One region of the Lysinibacillus sp. Ag94 genome, then DNA from elsewhere that is predicted to be linked to it. Evidence: riboswitches for the same ligand, from Rfam matches in the RefSeq annotation. Region 1 holds a riboswitch; each other region holds the start of a gene.

Region 1 (8,217 bases):
TATATTCAGAAGTTCTGCAAGATGCAGTATTCGAATTAATTGATGCAGGGAAGGTAAACTTTGCATCTGCTACTTCTATTACCCTTTCTGAGGAAGTTGGAAACCGAGTTTATGGTAATTTTGAAAAATATGCAGATAAACTAGTATTACGTCCGCAAGAAATTTCTAACCAACCAGAAATTATTCGCCGACTCGGGTTAATTTCTGTTAATACAGCGCTAGAGGTAGATATTTATGGGAATGTGAATTCTACGCATGTTTCTGGCACAAAAATGATGAATGGAATCGGCGGCTCTGGGGACTTTGCACGTAATGCGAGATTAGGTATTTTCGTCACGAAATCTTACGCAAAAGGTGGAAATATTTCTAGTATCGTGCCAATGGTCTCGCATGTAGACCATACAGAGCATGATGTAGACGTAATCGTCACAGAGCAGGGAGTAGCAGACCTACGTGGACTTGCTCCAAAAGAACGGGTTGGCCTCATTATCGATCACTGTGCACATCCGGAATATCGTGAGCAATTATGGAAGTATTTTAATGATGCCAATGAAGCAACAGGTGGACACCATACGCCACACAATCTAGAAAAAGCGCTCTCATGGCATGTGAACTACGCTAAAAATGGTACGATGAAGAATCCAGCTTTATCGAAATAATAAAGTAATAAAAGCCTTGAAGGACAGTTGACTTGTTCCTTCAAGGCTTTTAATTTGTTAAAAATGAAATCCAAAAGCATTCTCGAGAAGTGAATCAGGTAAGCTGGGAAGTGATTAGGTAAATCCCCTCAGTTGTTTAAAAAAACCTTGCTTCTTACAGTAAACCAATCCATTTCCAATAGGTTGCAGAAAATAAAAGAACTAGAATGTATCCAATAATCGTTAATGGAATACCGGATTTTAAGAAATCTTTTGTTGTAAAGGCTCCTGTCCCATACGCAAGCATATTTTGCGGTGCACTAATAGGTAAGAGGAAGCCGAAGCTAATGACGAATTGTTGTACGATAACGAAACCAACCTGATCGACATTAGTCGTTAATGTTGAGGCTAAAACGATAAATACAGGTACAAGCGCAGATGCTAAGCTTGTTGCACTCGCAAAGCCTAAATGAATAAGAATATTAAATAAAGTAACAAGCGCGATTGTTGCAAGAATTGGCATAGAATCTAATCCGAGTGAACCGAATACTTTATCAGATAACCACGATGCACCTTTTGTATTAAGCAAGACAGTGCCTAACATAATTCCTACAGCGAAGACGATAATTGTCCCCCAAGGAATATGTGGTTCAACTTGCTTCCATGAATAGACTCCGATTTTTGGCATTAATAAAATGGCGATTGCAACGATTGTGACAGTTGTCGTATCGAATGGGTGAAGTTTGCCTTCAGCAGCCCAGAAAAATAGTAAAACTACTGATGTTATGATTAAACGAATTTCAGGAGCCTTTAGTGGACCAAGTTCTGCAAGCTGTTTTTTTATTACTTCTCTACCACCTGCAATATTACTTGTTTCAGGCTTAATTAGTGTAATCATAATGAAAAATAGAGCGACTGACATGATGATTGAGAAGGGAGCTGCATAAAGTAACCAAGCACCCCAAGAAATATCCACACCAAATTGTTCTTTGATGAAGTTTAAAGCGACCATATTTTGAGCTGCTGCCGTCTTTATACCGATATTCCAAATAGAGACAGCTTGCACAGAGGTAATGACAAGTAGAGCAGCAAGTCGACTATCACGTGGTAAACCAAATGCTGCTACCATCCCAAGTAGTATTGGCACAACTGCGCCTGCACGTGCAGTAGCAGAAGGGACAAAGAATGCGAGTGCAATAGATACTAAAATAGCACCGAATACAATGGCTTTCGTTTTTGTCCCTACGAGTGAAAGGATCCAAAGCGCAAGTCTTTTATGTAAATTGGTAATCTGCATGGCTGCCGCTAGGAAAAGTGCTGCGGCTACTAGTGCTACTGCTGAATTACTAAATCCACTTAATGCTAATTTTAATGCATCCGAAGTGCCTAGCTCTCTCGTTGAATCTTCCATTGATGGAGCTAACCCTAATAAGATTGTAACGAGAGCAATAATCATAGCAGAGCTAACGGGATAGGATACTGCTTCTGTAACCCAAAGGATGACAGCAAAAGCTAAAATAGCCAAAGCGCGTTGTCCGGCTACAGGTAAATCGCCGTTGTTAGGTAAAAAAGTAATGATGATTAATGAAGCGAAGGCTAATCCAATCCAGAGTGGTTTCAAATTACGTTTTGGTTTTGCTTGTTCAGAAGTAGACATACTTTTTCATCCTTTCTTAAACATGACTATAATTTTCACATCGGCTAGTAAAATGCTTTATGAAGAAAGTTAATTTGTCTATTTATTGTAAAAAAACTAGTATGTGAAATACCCTCTATATATAGCGATAATGGGCAGTTGCGAGAAAATTGATGGTCATAGAAAAGACAAAAATATCCAAAAGATATTATATTTTTGGTTCATCACCAAAAGTTGTGGATGAATTTGTTAAAACGTCTACTATGTAAATAGTTGACCTTCGTTCCGACTGGGCGACTCCTTGGGGATTAGCAATAGAGGAACGAAGGCTAAAAGCATCACATCCTGTGATAACGCCTTCGTGACCAACATCGTGCTGCTGTCGCTACGTTGTACTCACGCTTTCGCGCAAAAAACATCTGTTGGCCAGAGACCCTGCAGCGAAGCGGATGTTTTCTGTGCGAAAGCGTAGTGTTAACGTAGCGGCAGCACCAAAAGCGGCTCATCGGACGCCCCTAGGAAGCTTTGCTCTGTGCGAAAGCGTAGTGCTAACGTAGCGGCAGCAACAAATGTTTTCTGTAGCGAAAGCGAAGCGTCAGCTACAAAGCACCCAGTAGGAACGGAAATCAACCACACGTTTTGGTGATGATCCTTATTTTTTCTTTTTGAATGCTGAAGTCACTTTAGGCTCAGTTCCTAGCAGCAAGCGCTTAATATTTTCGATATGCAAAATGATGGCTATACCAAAAAGTAATAGGGCAATAATCGTTGGGACTGTTCCAGGAATCCATAAATATGTGGCTATACAGAAAACGAGATAAAACTCAAGTACACCGACAATTAAATAGTTCGTTACGAAAGATAACATAACAAATAAAATGAGTGCAAATAAGCCAATTGTCCAATCAATCGCAAGTAATATCCCAATGATTGAAGCAGTTCCTTTACCGCCATTGAAGCCCATATAAAATGGGAAATTATGACCTAGAATGACACCGGCAGCTGCAATATACGTAAAGAGCCAAACTTGTATTTCTGTTAATTGTGTTATATCTGCTAAATAGGCATGTGCACAGATTATAGCCGCAACGCCTTTGCCGATATCGATCAGTGCAACTAATATGCCGTATTTCCAGCCGAGGGAAAGTGTTGCGTTAGATGCACCCGCATTGCCATGACCAGTCTTTTTTAAATCTACTCCAGATAAAAACTGAGCAACTTTAGAGCCGTGAATACAGCCAATCAAATAACCAACAAGAAGAAAAATAATAACGGCTTTTATCATAAAAATTCTCCTTTCAAAATAAAATAGGCTCGTCACTAAAAGTTAGGAATGACGTTTGTTATAACAAATGCCCTAAAGTTGATTGGAGTAGAGACTGGGTCCCCTAGGAGAGCGCATAGTCGGAACTGTAATCAACCCCACATTTTGGTGATAAAAACTATAAATATCAAAATAGTGTATGCGTTCGTATTACGTAAAAAAGCAGACGGAAGTTTCAGAAAAAATAAAATTTTAGTATTGACAGTGAAAAAGTCTATGTTTATACTGTGTAACAACGATGGAAATTGAATCTCATACTCTTATCAAGAGCGGCGGAGGGATAGGCCCTATGATGCCCGGCAACCAGTAAGTGATGAACTTGCTAAGGTGCTAATTCCTACAGATTCTTATTGGATCTGGCAGATAAGGGGAGGAAAACTTGCAACCGCAACCCTCTTCTTAGCTGAAGAGGGTTTTTGTTTTCTACTAAAAAAATCCTCCTCATCTCCGGTACCATCGTAAAAAAATAACCATTTGGAGGTATACAATGACAAAATTTAAACCAGAAACATTGCTGTTACATGGTGGCCAAGAGCCAGACCCGGTAACAGGATCACGAACAGTACCGATATATCGCTCAACGGCTTTCGTTTTTAAAGACACAGCTCATGCGCAACGTCTTTTTGCCTTAGAGGAAGCCGGCAATATTTACACACGAATTACAAACCCAACTGTAGATGTTTTTGAAAAACGCGTCGCTTTATTAGAAGGCGGTACAGCAGCAGTAGCACTTTCATCTGGTGCAGCAGCTATCGCATTTTCCATTTTAAATCTTGCAGGGGCAGGCGATGAAATCGTTGCAGGTAGCTCTTTATACGGAGGTACTTATAATTTATTCGCCAACACACTACCAAACTACGGTATTAAAACGATTTTTGTAGACGAAACAAATCCAGAAAATTTCCGAGCAGCTATTACTGATAAAACAAAGGCCGTGTTCGCTGAAATTTACGGTAACCCAAGTTTAAAGGTACTAGATATTGAAGCAGTAGCAAATATAGCACATGAAAACGGCTTGCCATTAATTATTGATAGCACATTTGCTTCACCATATGGCTCTACACCAATTGACTACGGTGCAGATATTGTTGTTCATTCCGCAACAAAATGGATTGGTGGCCACGGAACAACTTTAGGTGGCGTTGTAGTAGATGCAGGGAAGTTCGACTGGACTCGTGGCCGTTTCCCAGGTTTTACTGAGCCAGATGCTTCTTATCACGGTTTACGTTATGGTATTGACACAGCAGAGGCAGCATTCGCCACAAAATTGCGTGTGCAATTACTACGCGACTTTGGTCCAACATTAAGTGCAGATGCAGCATTTAATTTATTACAAGGTTTAGAAACGCTTCATTTGCGTATTCCTAAACATAATGAAAATGCATTAGCGGTAGCTGAATATTTACGAAACCACCCATCTGTGGAATATGTAAATTACAATGGCTTAGAAAATTTCCCTACCCATGATTTAGCTAAAAAATATTTAAAAAATGGCTTCGGTTCAGTGCTTACATTTGGTATTAAAGGTGGACGTGAAGCAGGGCGTAAATTAATAGATAGTGTGAAATTATTCTCGCACGTAGCAAATGTAGGGGATGCAAAATCATTAATTATTCATCCAGCATCTACTACACATCAGCAATTATCTGCTGAAGAGCTAATCCAAACTGGCGTAACCGAGTCGCTCATTCGCTTATCCATCGGTTTAGAGGCGGTAGAGGACATCATTGAAGATTTAAAACAAGCTATTGAACAAGTAACAGCTTCACAACAAAAAGTAGAAGCTTAATAAAAAGGACTTTGGTAATGTTGTAGTGTTGACGTATTTTCTCATTCGATAGGCCTCATTTGGTAATGCGTCAAACGTTGCTACATCATCCGCTCGCCTCATTTGGTGAAGAAGCTGAAAATTTAATACCTAGTAATTTTATAAGTATTATTGATTTTTTAAATTCCTTGTTTTATACTAGGTAATAAGAAAAGTGTTCGAAGGGCTACCAACCTAGAACCAATGTTTTCAATTAATGCTAAAACTAATTTAGTTTCATAAGTGCTCCCCCACTTTTGAATAGATGAAGAGGAGTAGTTACTCAGCCAGTAGCTACTCTTGCTACAAAACTGATGATAAAGGAGTGTTTTAAATGGGAAATGTGTATAGTGCGCAAAACATTGCATCTTATCTTATTTATGAATTAAATGAAGGTCATGTGTTTGTGAACAACATGTCCATTCAAAACATACTTGCGTCAGTTGAACGTAAATGGCAAGAGAACTTTGGACATTCTGCTTTTATTGAAATGGTTTATGTCAAAGAGGAAGGCTATACAGTAAAAGAAGTTTTCGAAGCTTATGAAAGCTATGGAGCAAATCATATTCCTCTTCCAGCGACAGAGTATTATTTAAAATACGGTACATTCCAATTAGTTGAACGTACGTATGCAATACCAAATTTTACGCGGGAGGAAATAGGATTAGTTCAACAAGCTTTAATACAATATCGTTATAAATTGCTTGCCAACGCTAGTTAATTATCCCTCATATTTTTGGCTCATTCTCTGCTGCTACAGGGAATGAGTTTTTTAAATTAGACGATGAAAAAATACAGAAAAAATTTTATTAATATATTTCAAAAGAACAATTTTTATGAATGTCTTTACATACATATATATAATAGAAGAAAGGCATTTGTTTTTTAACTTCTTTCAGCAAATATATTTGTAACGGAAGCGCTGTTACAGAAGAAATCTCTCACATTTATAGTTGGTGAGATTAATGCGTAGTTAAGTTTCTTTTCAGTAGGTTTGCAAACGTCTGAACCTATCGCTCCGCTTATGGGTACAAAAGACATTTGCTGAACTAAAGGACGCCACGTCCTGTGGCAATTTATCTGTGCAAAAGCGAAGCGACAGCAACAACTGAGTGGCTAACATCATATTGGCCTGAAGCCCCCGGCGCATGGAATCGGCTTTGTGCCAGCATAAAGCCGGATGCGAACGCAATTGCCAAGGCATAATTGATAAAAGAACAGTCAATAATTGTTCCATCATTATAGTTCTAGTGAAAAATCATATAATAAAAGGGATGAAAACGATTTCTTTTGCACGTCTACAGAAAACAAATGTCCATCCTAGAAAGATTTTTCTTGTGCAATGTAAGTATTTACGTTACAATTTTCTTTAAGTTGATTTTTGAATTATTTGAATTTGTGTGTGTTTCAAAGGTTTTTTATTTTCGTTCAGAGTAGCGAAGGTTAGATGACTTAACCTAAATATCTGTTTGAAAACGAAGTGTTAGAAACACGGCAAATTGACCTGCTTTATAAAGTCGGCGCACAATTCAAAATATGTACGAATTAAGCTGAGACGAAATAAATTTAATGAAACTGCGGAATGTAAGTTGGAGGGAATACAACAATGGCAACTATAAAGGCAGCTATATTAGGATTTGGAACGGTAGGTCAAGGAATTTACCATATATTAAACGAAAAGCGTGAAGAGCTTAAAAATAAATTAGGAATTGAGCTAGAAGTAGCAAAAATTTTAGTTACTGATACTAGCCGTGAACGTGTACCAGGCACAGCGCATTTAATGACAACTAGTATGGATGAAGTATTAGCTGAACCAGGTATGCAGGTTGTTTTTGAGGCGATTGTCAATGAGGAGCCAGCATTTACTTATTTAAAGCGCGCTGTTGAACATAAATGTCATGTCATCACCGCTAACAAAGTAATGTTTGCAAAACGAGGCTTGGAACTACAGGATCTTGCAAAAGCAAACGGTGTTTTTGTAGGCTTTGAGGCAACGACTGCTGGCGGTGTACCAGTTATTAAAACGATGAAAAACATTTTGCTTGTCAATGATGTTAGTCGTATCCAGGGTGTTTTAAATGGGACATCCAACTATATTTTAACGAAAATGCGTTCACAAGGCTGGTCGTTCGAGACCGCACTAAAAGAAGCGCAAAATTTAGGGTATGCAGAGGCAGATCCATATAATGATATTTCAGGACAGGATGCCTTTAAAAAATTAATGATTTTAAGTGCTTTGGCATTTGGAGAACAACCAGACTGGGCTGACGTCGAAGTAGTAGGTATTGATAGTATTTCGGCAGAGCAAGTAAAAGAAGCATGTGAAAAAGGCTTGCGTTACCGCCACGTTGCTGAGGTTGAGAAACTAGCAGATGGTAAAGTGGTCGCAAAGGTTGGCCCGCAATTAGTTGATAAAGAACATCCACTTTATCCAGTTGATGATGTCAATAATGCTGTGGCATTAGATACTAATTATATTGGCACATTGACGCTAGTTGGACCTGGGGCAGGCATGTATCCAACAGCTAGTGTAATGGTTGAGGATTATGCGGAAATTATCGGTAAGCGAGCTGGATTTGTCGTAACAATATAATAGATGCCTATCATTCAACAATGTTCTACTTGTTTGAATGATAGGCATTTTTTAATCCTCATCTTTAACATCGATATCCTCTGGAATAGGTGTATTCCGCCAAATTTCTATTTCCTCTTTAATGCGATCTAACTGCTCAAAATAAGTGCTAAATTGCCCGCTATTAATTAGTATTTGGTCACCGTCGTATACTGAACGAATACGGCCCTCGTAAACTAG
Region 2 (8,217 bases), 870 kb from region 1:
GCTGGTATTTATTTAGTGAATCGCAACTTTACGGCTTACCCAAGAAAAATATCCGCGGAGCGTCAAGTATAGTTTGTCCGCGGAAAGAAGGCAAAGCTTTGTGCTAGTTTAAACATCTAACTGAAAAACTTCTTTAAAGCCAGCCCTTCCTTTTTCAGTCACTTTAATGGCACGAATAGACGGGACACGAGTCACCCATCCCAAATTTAATAAATGGGCAAGGATCCCCTGACCAAGAGCACCAGCTAGATGATAACGGCGTTCACTCCAATCCAAACATGCAGGGGAAAATGATCGACGCTTTCTTTTTAATTCATCTAAATCAAGACCGAAACCCGTAAAAAATTGTACACCTTCAGATGTTATAAGAAACTGCTTTTCTTCTAGCTTTAGATAGCCTGCGTTAAGCAAAGAGTCTGTTAATTGAACGCCTAGTTTACCAGCTAAATGGTCATAGCAGGTTCTTGCATCCTGTAATAATTTCATTTGGCTAGATTGTTTTAAAGAACGAACTTCAGGGGGAGGAGAAATTGCTAAGAAAGATTCGAGTAAATGAGCAATTTCTTCGTCTGCTAATTGAAAATATCGATGACGACCTTGCTTCTCTACTTTCACAAGTTTACCATCTACTAACTTTCCAAGATGAAAGCTAGCAGTCTGGGGCTTAATAGCTGCCATATAAGCTAATTCACTGGCAGTGTGAAAACGACCATCCATCATACTAGCAAGCATCGTAGCTCTTGAAGTTTCACCTAGAAGCGAAGCGATTTCAGCCATGTTTGGATTAATACCCATTTGTCACAGTCCTTTCAGCTTTCCATATTTCGATTCAGTATATATCGTTTACAATAATACATAAAAAGGAGGTAGTAAATAACTATGAAAACATATTATGCCGTAATTTTTACATCACAAAGAACAGACGAGGATGGACAAGGCTATGCCAAGATGGCAGAAATGATGGATAAACTAGCACAAAAACAGCCTGGTTTTCTCCGTGTAGAAAGTGTCAGAAATGCAGAAGGGAAAGGCATTACTGTATCCTATTGGGAATCACTAGAGGCCATTCAGGCATGGAAAGACAATTCAAAACATCTAGTAGCACAGCAATTCGGAAAAGAAAAATGGTACATGCAGTACAGTGTGGAAATTTGTACAGTCATAAAAGATTATTCTTTCATAATGTAATTCGAACGTCATGTCCTATGGCAATTTATCCGTAGCGAAAGAAAGACGACAGCTATATTGTTTTTTCGCGCGAAAGCGAAGCGTCAGCGGCAAATGTTTTCTGCGCGAAAGCGAAGCGTCAGCGTAAGAGCTTCGTACAATCAAGCGTTGGAGGACTATGAAGAATTAGATGTTGTTCTGCAACAACAAGCCAATGTATCTTATCGACAAACGGAGCGAAAAAGTGCAGATAGTATCGTATTGTCATATGACATCGTATTATTAGAAAATATAGGTGTTGTTAACGCTGAGCAAAAAAATCCGGCTGATTCGTACTTTAGAGAACTACTATGCGAGATTAGCAATAAGTTTTTTGTTGTTAAATAAGGACACGAAAAAAGAAATGTTCAGATATCAGCTACGTTGGAATCGCCTAATTTAGTGAAAATTAAAGAGCGAAGAATTATTGATCCCCTGCAAGTAAGACTTGTGAGGTGATTTTTTATAGAGTTGCTCAATATATCATAAAGTGATATATTATTTAATGATATATCGTTTTATGATATATTGGAGGTGTAGACAATGAAATCATTAGAGCAGTTAACTGATTCTGTTTTTTATATTATGGCTGCCTTAACGGAGCCTCGACATGGCTATGCGATCATGAGTTTAATAGAGGAGACAACAAAGGGTACTTTCGTAGTTGGTCCTGCATCCCTTTATACAATTATTAAAAAACTATTAGCTGAACGACTTATTCAGCTACATGATGATTCGGATTCTCGGAGAAAGGTCTATGTCTTAACGGATAAAGGTCGAGAAATATTGCTCGAAGATATTGAAAGAAGAAAGGTCATGATTCAGTTGGCAGAGCAGGGACTACAAAGGGGGCAAAAATAGTGCGAAATAAAAGATATATGGCATCATATGGTTTAGCTTTTTCTGAGGAGCGCGATATGAAAAAATTAAGTGAAAAAGCGGCAAAAGGTTGGCATTTAAAAAGATTTCGATGTGCGGGCTATGGTCTAGAGAAGGGTGAACCACAAGACGTCATTTTTAGTATTGATTATCGTAAATTATCGAAGAGTGAAGAAGAGGAGTATTTTGAGTTATTTGCTTACGGTGGCTGGACACATGTTTGTTCTAGTACTGATATGCATATTTTTAAGGCAGCACCAGAAACTACACCCATTTATAGTGACGCTGAGTCTTCTATTGATAAATTAGCACGTCTTGCAAAGCCTGTAAACCTAGCAGCATTTATTGCTCTTACTATAACGATGGTTTTGTGGGTAATTATGACATTTACTACTGGAACAATTCAACACATTGCAGACCAAGGATTTATATATTCCTTTATTTTTACTGTTCCAGCAGTAATGACTTCTGGTGGAGTTTACTATCATATGTGGAAAAACCTACGCTTAAAATCCAAGCATATATAAAGAACGAACAGCTGAAGCTTATCAGCTGTTTTTTCATGTTGTTTGAAAATTAGTATGTCAATGGAGGTATTACCGTTATAACTAGGGTGTTCGTTGGTCGCTTGGTCCAACATGATGTTTTATGTGCGAGATCATAACGCTACGAACACTAAACGACAGGAAAAATTCACTTAATGTCGAAGTATAATTATGTAGACCTTTAGAATAAAGATATTTAAGATCATTTATATTTACAATCTGGGCATGTCCAATATTTGATGACAATATAATCGTACATTTGCCTACATTAATTGGTAGTACACTTGCAAAGTAGAAAAACCATAACGAAAGGATAGGATGATGGAATGAATATTGGCAATAGCATAGCGCTTATTGTAAGTCTAATTTTTTCAAGCATTTTGGTTCGGGCAATATATCGCGTTTTTGTGAAAAAGAAAGTACCTACTATGACGTATACACCATTTGATAATGCTATGGATGGTAGAAGTAAACATGACAATTAAGTAAGTGGTGGTTACAAACATCAAACAGTAGAGGTGCAGGCTTTATATAACTAATAGTATAAAATATGATAATCTACTATTATTTCAATATGAGATAATAGTAGATTTTTTCCTTTTATCGATAATAAGATTTATGAAGGCATTTTATCCTGTATTTGGTATTATTTATTCAAGGGATAGTCAATAGTTTTGTGTAAATGACAATCTACCTTTTTTATAGATCAAAGAATGATTTTGTTTTTGGGAAGGTTAACTCTTTTCGCTTTGCGTATATCAGAACTTTACCCTGATACTTAACTTCGCTCGTGACTAATTAAAACAGTTACTTTATGTGAACTCGCAGGAGATTCGGATTTATTTTTGGGGGGATAATATGATTCAAGGTTCTTGGAGAGCATTGGTATGGATTGGATTATCAGAATTATGTGCATTAAGCTTATGGTTTAGTGCATCAGTGATTGCACCCGAATTAATTGAAATTTGGAACCTTAGCTCCAATTCAGAAGCTTGGCTTTCGGCTGCTATTCCTATTGGCTTTGTAATAGGATCATTGTTTAGTTCCTATTTTGGGGTTGCGGACCGCTTTAATTCCCGAAAGATTTTTGCGATTTCAGTTTTTCTAGGCGCAATATTAAATGTCTTACTAATTCTAGTCCATTACGCTTTTTTAGGTATTCTACTTAGAATTTTAACGGGTATAACTCTTGCAGGTGTCTATCCAATAGCAGTAAAAATTTTATCACAATGGTTTCCACAAAAACGTGGGTTTGCAATCGGAGTCTTAATAGCTGCATTAACAGTAGGATCATCATTACCACACTTTGTAGTTATGTTTTTCTCTTCGTTAAATTGGAAACTCGTGATAATTAGTACTTCAGGATTGGCTTTTTTATCAGCTATAATAGTAACTTATATTTTAGAAGATGCCCCAATTGTACCCAATAAATCGCCTTTCTCTTTCAAGTTAATAAAAAAAGTTATTTTGAATAAACCAGTAATGCTTGCGAACTACGGTTATTTCGGGCATATGTGGGAATTGTATGCGATGTGGACATGGCTTCCAGCTTTTTTAACAGCTAGTTTCTTAACTTATTCACCAGAAATTCCTCATTGGTTTATTGCATTATCCTCCTTTATTTCAATAGGAATTGCTGGAGGGATTGGTTGTGTAATAGGGGGACTAATCTCGGATAAAATCGGAAGAGCTAATTTAACGATTATTGCTATGTTTATTAGTGCTATCTGTTCGCTAGTAATAGGTTTTACATTTGGGCAATATATTTGGTTAACGTTAATAATCGCCATGATTTGGGGGATGTCTATCATAGCTGATTCCGCCCAGTTTTCAGCTGTAGTTTCAGAAATAGCCGAGGTTGATTATGTAGGTACAGCCCTTACTTTTCAAATGTGTATTGGTTTCTTACTTACTATATTTTCAATAAACCTAATCCCGATTATACAGGGGATTATTGGTTGGGAGTGGGTCTTTACAATATTAGCGATTGGACCTATTCTTGGAATTGGATTTATGGTCAAATATAGACGTTACGAAATAACTAATGAGAAAGTATAATTTGTAATTTTTAACTAGTATCTTTATCAAAATAAAAAATCCAATTGTTTTGATTATTTCTTGCAAAACAATTGGAGTAATTTAGTGGTAAATCAATGTTTTTTAAGTATGGAGCTCAGGCTTTCTTTCCTTTCGGGTATCCGATGAGGATAGCGATGGTTCCGCAAATTCCTATAAGGACTGGATAGAATGAGTATTGCAACATGCTCACTGGTGAAATTCCGGCTACACTTGCGGCTGCCAGGAATTGGGCTCCGTATGGTAGAAGTCCTTGAATCGTACAGGAGAAAATATCTAATATACTTGCGGACTTTCTTGGCTCAATTTCATACTGTTCAGCAATATTTTTTGCAAGCGGACCAGCAATTAAAATAGCAATCGTATTATTGGCCGTCGATAAATTAGTTAGGCCTACTAGACCTGCAATACCAAATTCAGCACCTTTTTTCGATTTAATCCTTTTTGTTGCAAGGTGAAGTAGAAAGTCAATCCCTCCGTTATACTTTATAACTTCCACCATTCCAGCTATTAATATCGCAAGGAATGCCATTTCATACATGCCTGCCATTCCTTCACCGATCTTTTGAAAAAGGCTCATTAAATGATAGCTGCCATCCGCTAAGCCAACAGCCCCGGCGAGAACAATTCCAGATGCTAGAACAAGGAAAACATTCATTCCAGCTAACGCTAAAATAATGACCAAAATATAGGGAACAATTTTTACCCAATTATAGCTTAAATGCTCCACTTGCGCAGTTTCACCCATTGTAATGAACCCTAAAATAAGACTCGTTACAATAGCTGCCGGCAAGACAATCCAAAAATTCACCTTAAATTTATCCCTCATTTGTGCACCTTGTGAACGAACGGCAGTAATGGTTGTATCTGAAATAAAAGATAAATTATCGCCAAACATCGAACCGCCAACAATTGCTGCCATTACTAAAGCCATAGAAAGTTCGATATGCTCGCTTATGCCAACTCCAATGGGCGCTAGCGCAACGATCGTTCCCACTGATGTCCCCATTGATAGGGAGATAAAGCAGGCAATGATGAATAAGCCTACGACAAGTAGATTTGGCGGAACGACCGATAAAGCAAAGTTTACAGTGGAATCCACTGCCCCCATGCCTTTTGCTACCGCTGAAAAGGCCCCAGCCAAAAGAAAAATAACAACCATTAGCATGACATTTAAATTTCCTGCGCCTTTGCAAAAAATATCAACCTTTTGCGCAAACGATTCTTTTCGATTCATCGCTAAAGCGACAGCGCCTGAAATGGAAATGGCTACAATGACAGGAAAGGCGTAAAAATCACCTGTAATAACCCCTGAGCCAATAAATAAAATCAAAAACACAACAAATGGGATTAGCGCCCATGGATTCTCTTTCTTCATGTCTACCTCCAAAAATAAAATTGGACACGTCTTTTGTCCATTCTTTTTACGAAAAAAGGCCTCTTCTTGTCCAACAAGAAGAGGCCTTATATCTATAAAACACTCCTCTTATCTATCAAGCCTTTGCCTGCTGGATTTGGCACAGTAACTTAAAATCATAAGTTCCGCTGCCGAGATTTCATCGGGCCAGTCCCTCCATCTCTCTTGATAAGAAGCAAAATATTATTTTTTTCACAATAATAAATATTAAAATAAAAATTCAATATTTGCAACATATTTTTATTTAATTTTTATTTCAAAGCTATATTCTGAAAAGTTTTTGAGGTAAATTTCCATAATGTGCGTAGAGTACCTCAATTTAACAGTTGTAGGGAATAAAAGAAGTGTTGCAGCAATTGCAACTTTAAAAGGAGGCGCCCCTTGGACAGCAAAGGGCGTCTAAAACATTTGTGGTAAAAATTCCGTCATAAAGCGTTGATTTTTACGTAGCCATATTTTTAAAATCATACGATGTGTTAGAAGTCGTTGTCTTTTTTGTGGTCTAGCCTTGGCCTCTATTAAACTTTGTAGTAGAGTACATGTTTCTGTTGCAAATGCTTGAGGATCAACGAGGACGTCAAGCTTATAATCAATTAATTGTACCGCCTGTACCTTTGCAAGTAATTGTGCAAAGCGTGTATTCATTTCTAGAGAGTTTTCTTCTAGTTCTAGATCGATTAAACTATATAGTGTTTGTTCAATGTCAGCTTCAAGCGCTTGTAATTGTTCAATGGATGGCTGTGTCAAAAAATCACCTCTAGTTTTTTAAAATGCGGCTATACAAGGTAAAAGCCAAGTGCAGCGAAAAATAAGCCGAATATAACTGTAGTGCTTATATAAACAATCGCTTGTCTCCATTTTTGCTGCTCCAAGAGCGTCAAACATTCAAAACCGAATGTCGAAAAAGTCGTATAGGCTCCTAAAAAACCAATCCCTATAAAATGCCAAATCCAATCACTTAAATGTAGCGCAAATAAAAAGCCAAGCGCAAAAGACCCTGTTATATTAATAAAAAATGTTGCCCATGGGTATGTATGGACAATCAATTTTCCTAGATAAAATCGTGTTAGTGCACCTAAAAATCCACCGATACCAATAATTATCATACGATGCGCCCCTTTGCTAGTTTAAATCCTAGCCATGCACAAGCTAAACCGCCAAAAACACTTACTAACATATAAAGAACGGCTTGTAGCCATTTACTATCCTGCAAAAGGAATAGTGTTTCTAAAGAAAATGTCGAAAAGGTTGTAAAGGCACCAAAAAAGCCAGTACCAATTCCTATAATAACAGGCGTTCGCTTTGTAAACATAGTAAATAGCCACGCTAAACAAAAGCAGCCAATTAAGTTCATACAAAGTGTCGCAAATGGAAAACCACCGTTATTTGAAAGTGCTTGGCCAAGGCTATATCGACAGATGGCACCTAAAAATCCGCCAATTCCAACAGCTAAAAATGATTTCACAGTAAAGACTCCTTACTAAAATATCTATATTGAAAAGTGTATCATGTGCACACCATTTTAGATATATTTCTACCAGTTATATTGAATCAAAAAAATCACCGTTTTACGTTCCAAAATACTTCGTAGGTAAAGTCCCTATATCATAGCAAAATTATAGTTTCAAATACGATTACATCGTTCAATTGAAATCTCCGTCGATGGAAAACACAATAATACAAAAATAATTATTACAATAGAGCTGGTGCCTTCAAAAGCACACTGTAAAGTTCAAAACAATAATTGATGTTTAAGTTTGACGCTCGTGTCTCTTATATTCAACTTGCACCGATGGATGTTGGCATGAGCGAAGAGGAATGGCATTTTTTACACCCTTAATGGAAAGCAGGGGACAGTCTCCGTGTTTACTATTCTTTAATTTTTTGGGGGAGGATGGGCGATAAATTAAAGTTAGGTGATAAATTAAAAAGTTAGGCGGAAATCTAACGATCAATTGCTGGAAGCCCCTCTCGAACTAGATTTGTTCGTTTAGGGTCTTCCAGAATTGAAAATTTTGTAATCGTATTTTGTGAAAAATTAAGGATACTACTTACCGTTTTTTTGAACTTGATTCTTTTTAATACTCTGCCAGC
Region 3 (8,217 bases), 2.0 Mb from region 1:
TTCCTTCGAAAAGACACTAAATGCTCCGGAAATAATAAGCACAAGATTAAATTTACTTAAAGCGATTCGCCCCATTAAAAAAGCTCGCAAATATTCTATTATTTGCATGATGACTAAGTAGTTATTCGGTAAGTGGGTTTCAGTAACAGAACCAAGCTGCATTGTCGCTCCATTGGCAATTCGAATATTTCCTCCTGCCGCAATCACTTCACCATCAGATAAAATAATTGGCTTCATTACACGAAGTAACGATTTTTCATCTAAAATTGAATCACCATCAATAGAGCAAAAATAAGGATATTGCGAAACATTGATACCTACATTTAATGCATCTGCCTTACCACCATTTTCTTTATCTACTAAAATACAATTTTTATAGATTTCTGACTCATAAATTTGTTTAACTTCTTTTGTAGGGATATTTGTACGAACAATTTTATCAACGGGTTTCATTCGGAAATGCTCGATGACAGTTTGCAGTGTTGTGTCGGTAGAACCATCGTTAATAATGATAATTTCTGTTTGCGGATATCGTAAATTCAACAAAGAATAGACTGTATCTACAACTCCAACCTCTTCGTTGTAAGCAGGGACTAGTAAGGATACTGGTTTTGAGTAGAAGGCATCGATATGCGCATCATCATATTCTGAGGGATCTAATTTATAGCGTTTGCGTAAATCTAGCATGGCAATTACAAACATTGCGCAATAGGAAACAATAACGAATAACATATAAAACATAATAATGCCGCCAAAGAACCACATACAATAATCTAACATTAATTTCATTTGATCCCCTGCCTTCTGACTACTGTTTCCTGTGCCATTTCAATTGCATATTGGTCGTTTGAAGACTCCATAAATTGCTGTAATTTTGCAATTCCTTCCCTATTTTCCGCAATTGTTTTTGCTGCCTGTGATCGTACCCACCAATTGTCATCTTCAAGAAGCTGTTCTAAATAAGCATAGGTATATTCTAGCGGCACATGCTTAAAGATTTTTGCAATCATTAATCTTACTTCCCACATATCTGATGCCACAAATGGCACATAAGGATCGATTTCATCAATGACACCAATTTCATAAAGACCCTTTAATGCTCTTATTTTTATTTCTGGTTCCTCGTATGTTAATAGCTGTTTTAATTTCTCAATATATTGCATATTTCTTTTGACAGCTGCAGTATCAATTGCAGCGAATTGAATATTTTTCGTCCAGCTATTAAAGTCTTCAAACAATCGAATAAATACAGAATCGTCTAACAATACAAATAATCTTCTATATTCGCTTTCAGAATAATGAATGCTCGATTCTTTAATTTTTTCGATAAACAATTCTTGTCGGAAAATAGAGTATATTTTTAACAACTGAAAATATTCTTCCTCCGAAATTTTGGTTTTCTCGAATTGTTGACAAATATCTAATAATTCATCTATCTGTAAATCAGCAATTCGATATAAAGCATTCATCCTAATGCTCCAACGTTTACTTGCTAAATCCTTGTCATAAAACTTTTTTAAATAGTGATTAGAAAACTCTTTGATTTTATGTTCAACTTTTTCATTCGTTATATTTTTCAAATACGATGAAAAGATTATTTCGATAGCTGCTACTTGAGCTCTTCCACGGGGTACAAGCACCATAGAGAAATTTCCATCATTGAACAAATAGTTGTACCAGTGCTGTGAATAGTTTTGTAAATAAGTATCACGCGTTTTTGCAAAGCGAATCTCCCGCTCATGTTGCAAAAGTAGATATATGGTAAATAAAAATAACATAACTAATAAAACAACGATGACCGTTAAAAGAAAAGAAATCGATAGCTCGATCATAGCCAAAACCTCGCAAATGTTCTCCTGATTTTTGCTTCTAACAAACGTAAATTAAATGGTTTTACGATAAATTCATCGACTCCACCTTCATAAGCATTAAGTGTCGCCCCTTCTGAGTTTCGTTCCGACATCATATAAATGATGAACTTTTTCTCATTCGGCATTTCTCGTAAAATGTGCAAAATTTCTAAGCCATTTTTACGTGGTAAAATATCGTTCATGATAACTAAATGCATATGGCCTGTTTTATAAGTTTCGGACTGTAAAAAACTATAGCCATCGTCATAAGTAGCAACGTCTAGCGTAAAATGAGGGATGTCTAAGTGAGTGAACGTTGTTTCTAGCACTTTTCTAAAGATTGCATTTTGTTCAATAATACTAACCTTTACTTGTTCCATCGGTTGTACACGATAATCTGTAACCTGTTCTATCGACCAAATCGGCTGTTCGTCATTTGCTAGTGTTTGCTTATTCTTGTCTAACAACGTTTCAAAGTTAACGCTATTATTTCTTATTTCAGTAATAGAGGCTTTTAAAGCTATTTGCTGATATTCCCTTTCTCGCTTAAGAATGGCAAAAATCCTTTTTAAAAACGCCTTTGCCTCGACTTCACTACTTTGCAGAAAAAATATTCCCCAATGTACGCCATCCGCTAATTGGAAAAGTAAATCTGTTTTTCGTATTTTGGATGTTAGAAAAGCTGAAATTTGAGGATTCACTTGATTACGTTCTATATCAGTTCCTTGTGGGGAACTAGCTAATTTAAAAAAGACTGCCGTCATTGTTAAACGCGAGCGAATAACACTCTCACGCAAAATTTCAAAATAACCCTTCACATCATGCTCCTGCATGATGTCTTCTACAATGATTAATTTATTCATTTATGTCCACTCCAGTGATGTAAGAAATATTTATTCTCCTCCATTATTTTTCTATCATTCTTTTGATCTATAAACACATCAACTATAGTAATAAATATTACTCAACAATATCTATACAAAATTATTGGTAAATCAGTCACTTTTAAAATATATTATATTTTTGTTATAAAATACAAAAGAAGACTTCTTTTGATAAAAAGTTATATTTTTCTGATAAAAGACACCTTTCTTTAAACAACAAAAAAAGGTCCCTTTAAGACCGCAATGATATAGTATTTTTTTGACAAACATTACGAAAAGTAACAGTATTTCATAGAGGATAATACAGCAAATGGCTATGAACGAACCCAGAGCTATACGGATTTATTCTTTTCCGACAAGCAAAAAGGATATGTAAGCTTTTCATACTTACATACCCTTTTTCGGTAAATTCTATTTATTTAACTGGTACAACTGAGCCTTTCCATTCTTCAATAATGAAGTCTTGGATTTCTTTAGATTTTAATACTTCTATTAATTTTTTAATTTCAGGTTTTGTTTCATCACCTGCACGCACAGCGACTATATTTACATATGGAGATTCTTTATCTTCAAGAGAAATTGCATCTTTCAATGGATTTAAGCCATTATCGATTGCAAAGTTCGAGTTGATTAGAACCGCATCACCTTCATTATTTTCGTACATTTGTACAAGCATTTCAGGCGCTGTATTTGCATCGAATTTAAAGTTTTTAGGGTTTTCTGCAATATCTTTTATTTCTGCTGCTGTTTTATCAACACCATCTTTTAATTTAATTAAGCCCTTAGCTTCTAACAATGAAAGCATACGACCGTGGTCTGATACTGAGCTAGAAAGTAAAATTGTTGCCCCCTTTGGAAGATCCTCAAGAGATTTATATTTTTTAGAGTAAATTCCGATTGGTTCAATATGAATAGCACCAGCATTTACAAAGTCATAGCCATTTTCTTTCATGCTAAGTTCTAAGTAAGGTAAATGTTGGAAGTAGTTCGCATCAAGTTCGCCAGATTCTAAATGTTGGTTTGGTAATACATAGTCTTGATATTTTTCAATTTTAAGATCGATACCTTCTTTAGCTAAAGTTGGTTTTGCTTTTTCCAAAATAATAGCATGTGGTGTATTCGAAGCACCTACTGTTAATGTTACATTTTCTTTACTATCACTAGATGATGAGCTTGAGCCTGTTTCTTCTTTTTTACCAGCCCCACAAGCGGCTAGAGCTAGTACTAATACAGATAAAAATAAACCTGTTAATAACTTCTTCATTTTATTACTCTCCCTTTTTACTTATATTAAATATGTTAGCGGTATAAAACCGAGATAACCAAATGTTAGTAGTGTGATGCTCTTTTTAGCGTTTATCTGTTTTCGCTGTAATGAAGTCGCCAATCCATTGAATAACAAATACTACTATTAAGATTAATATAGTCGCCATTAAAGTTACATCTGAGCGATTACGTTGGAAGCCATCTAAGAATGCTAAGTTTCCTAGACCACCTGCACCGATAATACCGGCCATCGCAGTATAACCAACAAGCGCTACAGCCGTTACAGTAAGACCAGACATAAGCGCTGGTAACGATTCGGGAATTAATACTTTCCAAATAATCGTTGACGTTTTGGCACCCATTGAACGAGCCGCTTCAATAACACCTTTATCAATTTCGCGTAAAGCAATTAATACCATACGAGCATAAAATGGTGCAGCCCCAATAATTAATGCTGGTAAAGCCGCATCTGCGCCACGAATTGTGCCGAGTAAAAATTTCGTAAATGGAATTAATAAAATAATCAAGACGATAAATGGGATCGAACGGAAAATATTAACGATTGATCCTGTTAAAAAATTCACAATTTTATTGGCCCATAGTTGGTTGGGACTTGATAAAAATAATAAGATTCCAATTACTAATCCAAGTATAAATGTGATAACCGTAGAAATTGTTGTCATGTACAATGTTTCATACGTAGCGTCCCACATTTTTTCCCAGTCGACATTCGGAAAAAGACTAGTTAGCATTTGCAATCACCTCCGTTTGTACTTCGACTGTATTTAAGTAGCTAAGTGCAGCAGCAACATTGGCACCTAAGCCATCAATTTGCACAATAAGTGTACCGTACGCTCCATTTTTCGTTTGCGAAATATTACCATGTACAATACTTACTTCTACATCAAACTGTTTCACAAGATGTGAAATGACAGGCTGCTCTGTTTTTTCTCCTACAAAGATTAGCTTAACAAGTTGTCCATTAGGATAATTTGCTTTAATTTGTGCCACAGTTTCCTGTGTTTCCTTCGTATCTGTAATTTGAGAAACGAATTTTTTCGTAATGGCAGCTTGTGGAGCTTGGAATACTTGTAATACTTCGCCACGTTCTACAATTTCTCCAGCTTCCATAACCGCTACACGATGACAAATCTTACGAATAACGTGCATCTCATGTGTGATTAAGACAATCGTTAAACCTAATCGTTCGTTAATATCGACAAGTAGATCAAGAATAGCATCTGTCGTCTCTGGATCGAGTGCGGATGTTGCCTCATCACATAACAATACCTCTGGATTATTAGCAAGTGCACGAGCGATACCTACCCGTTGTTTTTGTCCCCCCGATAGTTGTGATGGATATGCTTTTTCGCGCCCATCCAAGCCAACTAGTGTAATCAATTCTTTCACACGTGCTTCACGTTTTGCCTTTGGCACACCTGCGATTTCGAGTGGGAAAGCGATGTTTTCTGCAACAGTTCTAGACCAAAGTAAATTGAAATGCTGGAAAATCATACTTACCTTTTGTCTAGCATCCCTAAGCTTTTGCCCCTTTATGGATGAAAACTCTTGATTGTTAACCGTCACCGTACCAGATGTAGGCTTTTCTAACCCATTTAACAAGCGAATCATTGTACTTTTACCAGCGCCACTATAGCCGATAATGCCGAAAATTTCACCTTTTTTAATAGAAAGGTTGACGTCTTTAACTGCTGTTAATTCGCCATTCGTAGTTTTGTATTTCTTCGTAATATTTTGAAGATTAATCATAGCGAATTCTCCTTTTCTCATATCAATTATGCCTCGTTAAGGTCACTCAGTCGTTTTTTTGTTGTTGCTGTCGCTTCGCTTTCGCACAGATAAAAACCGTGTTGCTGTCGCTTCGCTTTCGCACAGATAAAAACCGTGTTGCTGTCGCTTCGCTTGATCGCCACAGGACATGACATTCTTAGAACTGAGTTCCTCTATTAAAAAAACCCCTTCACTTATAGACAAGTAGAAGGGGTCACGTAACTTATACGCTAAACCGTTCTCTCATCTTTCAAAGATAAATCTTTGGGTGATTTGGCACCTTTTCACGTTTGTGATGGTTGCCGGGCTTCATAGGGCACTTCCCTCCGCCGCTCTTTATAAGAGTTCGATATATTTATTGTTTTTTTAATATATTTGTTACTTTACCACGCGATTAATATTCCGTCAATTAATTTTTTAACAATTCGTATAAATACGGTACAGATTGAAAGGCATAAACCTTTGCTGTCATTTCTCCGCCTTCATATACGAGTAAACATGGTACACTTTCGATTTTATTATCATAAGCTATTTGCTCTATAAAATTTATATTCGCTTTACCAATCTGTAGTTGTGGCAACAATTGTTCAACTACCATCATCATTTTCGATGCAACTGCGCACGTTCCACACATTGGCGTATATAAATAAAAGGCAGCTTTTTCACCGGACTGGATAGCCGCGTTCCACTGCTCTGTTGACCATTCTTCCATCTTTTTCACGCAACCTTACAAAATATACTCATTATGGATTGAGAAATGTGCACGAAGCAATATAGCCGCTAACACTTTCCTCGGAGTTGTCTCAACTTCCTTATATGTTGGCATCGTTCGTAAATGCTCAGCCTCTGGATAATGTCTGTCCATTAATGCCCGTAGCTTATTACCTGATGTATCTGCATCAAAAAATGTATAAAGCTCACAACCCTCATATGGATCGAGTAGCTCTTCTAATTGATGCACACCAATTGTACCATTTGTACAAAGTATTTTTACGTCTTCATTTAAAATAGGTTCGATTTGAAGTTTATCCGATCGGCCTTCTACAATTAAGCATTTTCCCTCGAACATCACGCCACCCCCATTTAGACATAGCCCTTATAATTCATTATATCAATAAACCTTATCGTTGATACAGTTAGATACCTATTAATAAAGAAATATACTTGCATTTACTTCACCAACAATAGTGGGAGAATGCATGAGGATAATAAAAAAACGTCGGTAGTTTCCGACGTTTTTCTAATTAATTATGCCTCGGCATAATTGCGTCCGAAATCGACTTTGCGCTTAGGCCTACACGATGGCCGACGCGATGTCGTTCATTTCGGTAAAACCACAAGGACGTGGTATTTTTACCGATGCAGGTCAGTTAACCATAATCGCATGCATGCGATGATCTTAGGCTAACATCCTTTAAGCACACCTTTCCGATTCCGTGACATCCGCCGGAGGCTGTAACTTCTTGTTGCTAATGTTTAGGCACCTGCTATAAGAAGCTAAAGGCTTGTCTTATTCTGCAATCATTTCTTCGTATTGCTCAGCTGTCATAAGCTTGTCAATTTCTGAAGCATCAGCAGGCTCTACAACGATCATCCATGCTTTTTCATATGGTGATTCATTAACGAATTCTGGGCTATCTTCTAAATCTGCATTTACTTCAACTACTGTACCTGAGATTGGTGCGTATAATTCAGAAACTGTTTTAACAGATTCTACGCTACCGAATGGATCATCAGTTTTGATTTCGTCGCCAACTTGTGGAAGTTCAACGAAAACGATATCTCCAAGTTCAGCTTGTGCGAAATGAGAAATACCGATACGTACTTTACCATCTTCTACTTTTACCCATTCGTGCTCTTCAGAGTAACGTAAGTCTTTAGGTGTGCTCATGCAAAAACCCCTCCATAAATATGTAATATATTCATTTTCAGTGTGCCATACTTCTACCATAAAAACAAGAATCAATTATGCTCATTCATCTCAAACCTAAAGAGGTGAAGACTTCTAACCTGACGCTTCGCTTTCACTACATACAACCTTTACTGAAACAAGTTAAAAGCGTCATTTCCAAGCTTGCTCAAAATCTGATTCTTTAAACCCTAAAGTAACTTTTTTTCCATTAGTTACTATCGGACGTTTAATCAACATACCATCTGATGCCAGCAGTTCAAGCTGCTCCTCTTCAGTCATTGTAGCGAGTTTATCTTTCAAGCCAAGCTCTCGATATTTCATACCAGAAGTATTAAAAAATTTCTTTAAAGGTTGTCCACTAGCTTGCCATAATTTTGATAATTCGTCCTTTGTAGGTGGTTGTTCGACAATGTGTACCTCTTCGTATGAAACCCCATTGTCATTTAGCCATTTTTGAGCTTTTTTGCAAGTAGTACATTTCGGATATTGAATAAATTGAATCGTCATTTATAGG
Region 4 (8,217 bases), 2.3 Mb from region 1:
TGAATTGCCAATCAATAAAAAGGCAAATTGATTTGCTTAAATTGACAAAGAAAGATTTACAATATTTAAAAGCCTTTCAACCTTTTGTAGAAGCCAATATTGATAATATTGTTAATCGATTTTATGAAATGATTGGAACTGAACATAGTTTAGTAGATATTATTAATAGACATAGTTCTGTGGAGAAGCTGAAAATTACATTACGACGTCATATTATTGAAATGTTTAATGGTAAGATTGATAATGAATTTTATCAAAGACGCATAAAAATTGCTAAAGTGCATGTCCATATTGGCCTTAAAACACAATGGTATATTTGTGCGTTTCAAGATTTAACTGCGTCATTTATTGACTTGGTTGAAGAACATGTTGTTCATCCAATAGATCAGCTTAATACAATTCGAGCCATCTCGAAAATTTCCAATTTTGAGCAACAATTGGTTTTAGAGGCGTTTGAGCACACAATTGAGCAACTTCATGAAAAAATAGAACGTAGAAAAGAAGCGATAGAGCAAGAAATCGTAAAGTCTTCGGAATGTCTTGCCACAATATCTCAAGAAACGAACAATTCATTTCATCGCTTAAGTGGACAATCAGAGGAAGTTAAACAACTAGCGAAAAAATCACTGCAAGTGTCGACTATGGCTGAGAGTCAGGCATTAGATGGGCGTGAACGCTTAAAGAGTCAATCGCAAAATATGAATACTATTATTTGCTCACTTGATGATATAGCGGAAAATATTGCACAGTTGACAGATATGTCAAAGGAAATGGAATCGATTATGAATGTTGTGACAAATATTGCTAATCAAACGAACTTGTTAGCTTTAAATGCGGCAATAGAAGCTGCTCGTGCTGGAGAAGCGGGTAAAGGCTTTAGTGTTGTTGCAGATGAAGTGAGAAAACTATCGATTCAAACAAAGGAATCTGTCACATCGGTAGCAACGTTACTACATAAAACGAATGAGCGGACAGATAAACTTGTTCATTCGCTTAGTAATATTCAAGAAGAGGTAGCCTCTGGTGAGGAAAATATGGTTCAAACGGAAGGCCAATTTACTAACATATTAGAAGCTATGACCGAGGCGAAAGACCAAAATGGTCGGATGGAAAAAGAAGTACAGGCAATAGCGGAAGTACTAAGTGAATTAGGTATTGCCTTTAACGAAGTGAAAAATTCAGCTGGAAAATTAGCTAGCTTTGCACAAAATTTAAATGAATGAAGAGAAAATTGTTGATACATACATTAGGGCACAAATAACACTATATCAACTGTTAATAGATAATTTCTGTAATGAAGGTAAAAGCCTCTAGCGAATATATGATGAAAAAATGGAGCTGTCCAATATGCTGGATAGCTCCATTTTTGCTAAATTTGTAAAGGGTTTAACGTAATTTTCGATAAAAAAAGTTTATACTAAATAAAGAACTAAAAATAGGGGCGGTTAATATGAAAACAGTTGTTGTATTAGGTGGCGGAATTACGGGATTGTGTACGATGCATTATTTACAACGCCAAGTCCAGGAGAAAAACTTAAATGTAAAACTTGTGCTTGTTGAAAAAAATACATATCTTGGTGGCAAGCTGCACTCTGCATATGAACAAGGATTCATCATGGAAACTGGAGCAGATTCTATTGTAGCGCGTCATAAAGGTGTCATGGAGTTAGTAGAGGAACTGAATTTTGCACAAAATCTTGTATATAACGAAACAGGTATTTCGTATATTTACACAAATAATGAGCTACATGCCATCCCAGCAGACTCAACATTCGGTATTCCTATGAGCTTACAATCTCTTGAGGAAAGCACGCTTGTATCAGAGGAAGGTAAAAAAGAAGCGTTAAAGGATTTAACAATGCCGAATGAAAGGTTTACAAAGGAAAGCTCGATTGGGGAATTTTTAACGTATTATTTAGGTGAAGAGCTTGTTCAAAACCAAATAGCACCGGTACTTGCAGGTGTATATTCTGGAGATTTAAATCAACTTTCAATTGCTTCTACTTTACCGTATTTAATCGATTACAAAAACGATTACGGTAGTATTATTAAAGGTTTCGATGCAAACAGAGAACAATTTGTGAAAGCCGCCAATAAAAAATTTATTTCATTTAAAAATGGTTTATCGTCACTAATTGATCGACTTGAAGAAACATTAACAGATGTAGAAATTATAAAAGGGATTGCTACTACTAGTGTTAAAAAGCAGGAGAATCTATACGCAGTTACGTTAGCAAACGGTAAAATGATTGAAGCAAATCATGTTGTATTGGCACTGCCAAATGAAGCGGTACAAAGCTTATTACAGGATGACTCTTTGAACGGCTATTTTGAACAATTTAATACTGCATCCGCCATTACGATTTATTTAGGATTTGATGTTCCTGATAATAGATTACCTGCAGATGGAACAGGCTATATTGTGTCACATAATTCGGATGTTATCTGTAATGCAGCAACGTGGACAAGCCGCAAGTGGAAACACACTTCAGCAGAAGGAAAATTACTTGTACGACTTTTTTATAAGAGCATTAACCCTGAGTATGAGAAATTGCGTATGATGTCAGATGAAGAATTAGCGGTTGTAGCTCTAGAGGACGTAAGAAAAAGCTTAGGGATTGAAGAAAAACCAACTGTTATTAACGTGACGAAATGGATCGACCAGATGCCGAAGTACGACTTGGCACATCGTGAAGCGTTGCAAGGTCTCTTACAAGAGCTCGAGAAAAACTATCCAAATTTATCAATAGCAGGATGCTCTTATTTTGGAGTAGGCATAGGTGCGTGTATTCAAAATGGTAAAAAAATTGGTGAGGAACTTGTAGAAAAACTATTGTAATTGTTTAATATAAATCAAAATTTTATGAATTTCGTAAAAATTATCCTTTGTTCAGTGAAATAGTCTTGACTCAATCGTTCGTAAACGATATGATTCTTTTAATTATTTAAAAAATTCATACTAAATTCTTATCAAGAGAAGCAGAGGGACTGGCCCTATGAAGCTTCAGCAACCAACTTATTGTCAGGTGCTAAATCCAGAAGACCGTGTGTCGAAGATGAGAAGGAAAACAATTACGAAACGTAAAAGCCTTCTTTTTTTGTGAAAGAAGGCTTTTTTATTTTAACTTTTTTTCGGCTGATGTCCAAACATCAGTCGAAATAGAGGAACTCGGTCTAAGAACGCCACGTCCTGTGGCAACGACTGAGTGACCAACTTCGTGTTGACCTAAAGCCTTCGGCGGATGTCACGGAATCGGCAAGGAGTTCTCAGCGGCTAGTAGTAGGCTAACTAACCTGCAGCCTAAGCCCAAAGCCGATTCAGAACGAATTATGCCGAGGCATAATGATAGAAAAAGAAAGAGAGGTTAGTTTTATGGGATTGCTTGAAAGGTTAAAAACGCATGTTCTTACAGCAGATGGTGCAATTGGTACAGTTTTATACGGCTATGGCTTGGAGTACTGTCATGAGGAAATGAATGTACAGAGACCGGAATTAATTGAAAAGATTCATAGAGAATATATAGCTGCTGGTGCCGATATTATTCAGACGAACACTTACGGAGCTAATGCCATAAAATTAGCCCGCTATGGATTAGAATCTCGTGTACAGCAATATAATGAAGCTGCTATAACGATTGCAAAACGTGCAGCAGCGGATGGTGGGCAATTTGTTTTGGGTACTATTGGGGGAATCCGTGGTATTCGAAAAAGTGATGCAACGTTAGAGGAAATCTTAGCAACTATAGATGAGCAGGCAACGGTTTTACTTGCAGGAAATCCAGATGGCCTTTTACTTGAAACCTATTATGATTTTGAAGAGCTAACAGCGACTTTATCAATGCTACGAGCTAAAACGACATTACCGATTATCGCTCAAGTTTCTATGCACGAACCCGGAGTATTACAAAATGGAATGAGCTTAAATCACGCCTTACATGAACTTGAAGCGTTAGGTGCTGATATCGTAGGTGTTAACTGTCGTTTAGGTCCTCACCATACTATCCAAGCTTTTGAAGGGGTAGAGCTTCCTGAGCAGGCATTTATGTCAGCGTATCCGAACGCCTCTCTTCTTGATTTAGAGGATGGGCGTGTCGTTTATGAGTCGGAGGCTGATTATTTTGGTCGAGCAGCTGTAGAGCTTCGTGATCAAGGGGTGCGTTTAATTGGTGGCTGTTGTGGTACGACACCAAAGCATATTGCTGCAGCGAAAAAGTACTTAGAAGAGTTATCCCCGGTTGAAGAAAAGTATACAAAGCCAGAAAAAATAGAGATTGTGCGTGAGGCAGAGCCAGCAAATTATGAGCCATTACATGAAAAAGTAAAACGTGAACGCTCGGTTATTGTGGAGTTAGATACACCAAGACATTTAGAAATAGAAGGCTTTATTAAAGGGGCAAAGAAAATATATGAGGCGGGCGCGGATGTAGTCATGATGGCAGATAATTCACTTGCTTCTCCAAGGATTAGTAATGTCGCAATGGGTGCCTTACTGAAAGAAACGCACGGGGTACGCCCGTTAACCCATATAACATGCCGAGATCGAAATTTAATTGGTCTTCAATCACATTTAATGGGATTAAATGCACTAGGAATTCATGATGTTTTAGCGGTTACTGGAGATCCGACAAAGGTAGGCGATTTCCCAGGAGCAACTAGCGTTTACGACGTATCGTCAATGGAGCTAATCCAATTAATAAAACAGTTAAATGAAGGTGTTTCGTTCTCAGGGAAACCGCTTCGTAAAAAGGCAAATTTCTCTGTAGCGGCTGCATTTAATCCTAATGTCCGTGTACTAGAACGCGCTGTCTCTCGATTAGAAAAGAAAATTGAACATGGGGCAGATTATTTTATTTCACAGCCTGTTTATACAAAGGAAAAAATCGTGGAAATTTACGAGGCGACAAAGCATTTAGATACGCCAATTTATATTGGTATTATGCCAGTAACGAGCTATAAAAGTGCGGAGTTCTTACATCATGAAGTACCAGGCATCAAACTATCTGATGAAGCGTTAGCACGTATGAAGGCTTGTGGTGATGATAAGGAACGCGCAACAATAGAAGGCATTGCAATTGCTAAAGAATTAGTAGAAGTAGCAGCGGAATATTTCAATGGTATTTACCTCATCACACCATTTTTACGCTATGATATGACGCTAGAATTAATGAAAGTTATTGAGCAATTGGATGAACAGAAAAAAGGGGTAAGTATAAATGGCTAAGCACATGATTGAAGAGCAACTAGAGAAACGAATATTAATTCTTGATGGCGCAATGGGAACAATGCTACAAAATGAAAATTTATCGGCAGAGGATTTTGGCGGCGAGGAATATGATGGCTGTAATGAAAATCTTGTGCTAACTAGACCAGATGTGCTTGAAAAGGTTCATAGAAAATATTTAGAGGCTGGAGCAGATATTATTTGTACAAATACATTTGGGGGTACACCACTTGTATTAAATGAATATGATCTAGGTGCGAAGGCAGAAGAAATTAACAAACGTGCTGTTGAAATTGCACGCAAAGTAGTAGATCAGTTTTCAACATCCGATTGGCCACGTTTTGTAGCGGGAGCGATGGGACCAACTACAAAAACCCTATCTGTTACAGGTGGAATTACATTTGATGAGCTAGAGGAAAACTTTTATGTTCAAGCAAAGTCATTAATCGATGCTGGGGCGGACGTTTTGTTGTTAGAAACTAGTCAGGATATGTTGAATGTTAAGGCGGGAACATTGGGGATATCTCGTGCTTTTAAGGCTACTGAAAAAGAGCTACCTGTGATGATATCCGGAACAATTGAACCGATGGGAACGACACTTGCCGGCCAAACAATTGATGCTTTTTACATTTCCATCGAGCATATTAAGCCATTGTCAGTTGGCTTAAACTGTGCGACTGGACCAGAGTTTATGACTGATCATATTCGTTCACTAGCAGAGCTTTCAACAGGCTATATTAGCTGTTACCCGAATGCGGGCTTACCGGATGAGGAAGGCTGCTATCATGAGTCACCTGAATCATTGTCACAAAAGCTAAAAGGCTTTGCGGAAAAGGGCTGGCTAAATATTGTCGGAGGTTGCTGCGGTACAACGCCAGCACATATTGCGGCTATCAGAGAGGTGCTAAAGGACGAAAAGCCTCGTCAATTACAAGATGTGACGCATGGTCATGTAGTATCAGGGATAGAGCCATTGGTGTATGACGACTCTATGCGTCCATTATTTATTGGAGAACGGACAAATGTCATTGGTTCTCGTAAGTTTAAAAATTTAATTATTGATGGGAAGTTTGAGGAAGCAGCAGAAATCGCCCGTGCTCAGGTGAAAAATGGAGCACATGTGATCGATATTTGTTTAGCAAATCCTGACCGCGATGAACTAGCGGATATGCGTGGCTTTATGCAGGAGGTTGTAAAAAAAGTAAAAGTACCTCTTGTGATTGACTCGACAGATGAAAAAGTAATAGAGGAAGCACTTAAGTTTTCTCAAGGGAAAGCTATCATTAATTCTATTAACTTAGAGGATGGCGAGGAGCGTTTTGACGCTGTTTTACCGCTTGTGAAAAAATATGGAGCTTCTTTAGTTGTAGGTACAATTGATGAGCAAGGCATGGCGGTTGATCGACATCGCAAGCTAGAAATTGCTGAACGTTCATATAAATTGTTAACAGAAAAATGGGGTATTGCTCCTGAAGATATTATTTTTGACCCATTAATGTTCCCAGTAGGTACAGGAGATGAGCAATATATTGGCTCGGCACTTGAAACGGTAGAAGGTATTCGCCTTATTAAGGAGAAAATGCCACGGACATTAACGGTGCTTGGTGTAAGTAATATTTCGTTCGGATTGCCACCAGTAGGTCGTGAAGTACTGAATGCCGTATATTTATATCACTGTACACAGGCTGGTTTAGATTATGCAATTGTGAATACGGAGAAGCTAGAACGTTATGCATCCATTCCTGAGGAGGAAATTAAGCTAGCAAATGATTTACTCTTTAATACAAATGATGAAACTTTAGCTGTCTTTACAGATTTCTATCGTGATAAAAAGAAAGAAAAAACAGAGGCGGATATTCCGAAAACAGTAGAAGGTCGCTTAGCCTACTATATATTAGAGGGTACAAAGGAAGGACTTATTGAAGATTTAGATGCGGCTCGTGAAATTTTCGAAACACCGCTTGAGATTATTAATGGGCCTTTAATGGATGGAATGGCGGAGGTTGGCCGTTTATTTAACGATAATCAGCTGATCGTAGCGGAAGTATTACAATCAGCAGGGGTTATGAAGGCCGCAGTAGCGCATTTAGAGCAATTTATGGAGAAAAATGAAGAGAGTGCTGGTAAGGGGAAAATGGTACTTGCTACTGTAAAGGGCGATGTGCATGATATTGGGAAAAATCTTGTCGATATTATTTTAAGTAATAATGGCTATAAGGTCATTGATTTGGGTATTAAAGTAACACCTACTCAGTTAATAGAAGCGATTCGCAAGGAGAAGCCTGATTTCATCGGGCTTTCAGGCTTACTTGTAAAATCAGCACAGCAAATGGTTATTACTGCTCAGGATTTCAAAGAAGCGGGTATTGACGTACCTATTTTAGTAGGAGGAGCGGCATTATCTCGTCGCTTTACTGAAACAAAAATTGCCGGCGAATATAATGGACCTGTCATTTATTCCAAGGATGCGATGCAAGGCTTAGAGCAGGCAAATCGATTAATGGGGACAGATACACGTGCCGATTTCTTAGCTGAAATTAAGGAATCTCGTGAAAAACGCTTAGAGGCAGACGAAAAAAGAGCGGCTCGCCCTGCAAAAGAAATAATGATAAAGCCTGTACGTACAGTAAAGGAAGCGTCTGTCTTTCTTCCAGCTGATTTACGACGCCATGTAAAGAGAGAATACGCTGTTTCGCATTTGTATCCATATGTTAATATGCGGACATTACTTGGACATCACCTAGGTTTAAAAGGTCAAGTACAGCAGCTGCTTGATGCGGGTGATGAAAGAGCAACAGCGTTAAAAGATTTAGTCGACGACTATTTACAAAGTGACCTATTGAAGCCGTCGGGTGTGTATCAGTTTTTCCCTGCTCAAGCCGATGGGGATGATGTAGTCGTTTATGATCCAACAGATAGCCAAACAGAAATTGAACGATTTACCTTCCCTCGTCAGCAAGTTGAACCGTTTTTATGTCTTGCAGACTTCCTTAAAA

What was found. Region 1 has a riboswitch for S-adenosylmethionine ahead of MY533_RS08310 (O-acetylhomoserine aminocarboxypropyltransferase/cysteine synthase family protein). Riboswitches for the same ligand answer to the same signal wherever they lie in the genome.
Region 2: it holds a riboswitch for S-adenosylmethionine, as region 1 does, so the genes downstream of both, MY533_RS12470 (Na+/H+ antiporter NhaC family protein) here and MY533_RS08310 (O-acetylhomoserine aminocarboxypropyltransferase/cysteine synthase family protein) in region 1, are expected to answer to the same signal.
Region 3: it holds a riboswitch for S-adenosylmethionine, as region 1 does, so the genes downstream of both, MY533_RS18040 (methionine ABC transporter ATP-binding protein) here and MY533_RS08310 (O-acetylhomoserine aminocarboxypropyltransferase/cysteine synthase family protein) in region 1, are expected to answer to the same signal.
Region 4: it holds a riboswitch for S-adenosylmethionine, as region 1 does, so the genes downstream of both, MY533_RS19485 (bifunctional homocysteine S-methyltransferase/methylenetetrahydrofolate reductase) here and MY533_RS08310 (O-acetylhomoserine aminocarboxypropyltransferase/cysteine synthase family protein) in region 1, are expected to answer to the same signal.

What each region holds. Positions count from the first base shown of each region.
Region 1 covers NZ_CP096780.1:1,833,273-1,841,489, forward strand. The annotation lists gene MY533_RS08295 (succinyl-CoA:acetate CoA-transferase ScpC) at 1-659, shown strand, start outside; gene MY533_RS08300 (DASS family sodium-coupled anion symporter) at 814-2,295, opposite strand; gene MY533_RS08305 (glycerol-3-phosphate acyltransferase) at 2,927-3,559, opposite strand; SAM riboswitch class I at 3,856-3,968, shown strand; gene MY533_RS08310 (O-acetylhomoserine aminocarboxypropyltransferase/cysteine synthase family protein) at 4,086-5,387, shown strand; gene MY533_RS08315 (hypothetical protein) at 5,740-6,126, shown strand; gene MY533_RS08320 (homoserine dehydrogenase) at 7,012-7,998, shown strand; gene MY533_RS08325 (MerR family transcriptional regulator) at 8,050-8,217, opposite strand, start outside.
Region 2 covers NZ_CP096780.1:2,700,820-2,709,036, reverse strand. The annotation lists gene MY533_RS12510 (DMT family transporter) at 1-72, shown strand, start outside; gene MY533_RS12505 (ArsR/SmtB family transcription factor) at 109-795, opposite strand; gene MY533_RS12500 (antibiotic biosynthesis monooxygenase family protein) at 880-1,188, shown strand; gene MY533_RS12495 (hypothetical protein) at 1,246-1,554, shown strand; gene MY533_RS12490 (PadR family transcriptional regulator) at 1,750-2,067, shown strand; gene MY533_RS12485 (DUF2812 domain-containing protein) at 2,067-2,612, shown strand; gene MY533_RS12480 (DUF3951 domain-containing protein) at 2,957-3,115, shown strand; gene MY533_RS12475 (MFS transporter) at 3,489-4,688, shown strand; gene MY533_RS12470 (Na+/H+ antiporter NhaC family protein) at 4,804-6,084, opposite strand; SAM riboswitch class I at 6,190-6,298, opposite strand; gene MY533_RS12465 (hypothetical protein) at 6,523-6,870, opposite strand; gene crcB (fluoride efflux transporter CrcB) at 6,900-7,229, opposite strand; gene crcB (fluoride efflux transporter CrcB) at 7,226-7,588, opposite strand.
Region 3 covers NZ_CP096780.1:3,843,648-3,851,864, forward strand. The annotation lists gene MY533_RS18015 (glycosyltransferase family 2 protein) at 1-789, opposite strand, end outside; gene MY533_RS18020 (HEAT repeat domain-containing protein) at 786-1,832, opposite strand; gene MY533_RS18025 (response regulator) at 1,829-2,713, opposite strand; gene MY533_RS18030 (MetQ/NlpA family ABC transporter substrate-binding protein) at 3,150-3,998, opposite strand; gene MY533_RS18035 (methionine ABC transporter permease) at 4,084-4,752, opposite strand; gene MY533_RS18040 (methionine ABC transporter ATP-binding protein) at 4,742-5,770, opposite strand; SAM riboswitch class I at 6,032-6,136, opposite strand; gene MY533_RS18045 (thioredoxin family protein) at 6,201-6,503, opposite strand; gene MY533_RS18050 (toprim domain-containing protein) at 6,519-6,860, opposite strand; gene gcvH (glycine cleavage system protein GcvH) at 7,302-7,682, opposite strand; gene MY533_RS18060 (arsenate reductase family protein) at 7,854-8,210, opposite strand.
Region 4 covers NZ_CP096780.1:4,129,470-4,137,686, reverse strand. The annotation lists gene MY533_RS19495 (globin-coupled sensor protein) at 1-1,223, shown strand, start outside; gene MY533_RS19490 (protoporphyrinogen oxidase) at 1,451-2,839, shown strand; SAM riboswitch class I at 2,965-3,063, shown strand; gene MY533_RS19485 (bifunctional homocysteine S-methyltransferase/methylenetetrahydrofolate reductase) at 3,374-5,221, shown strand; gene metH (methionine synthase) at 5,214-8,217, shown strand, end outside.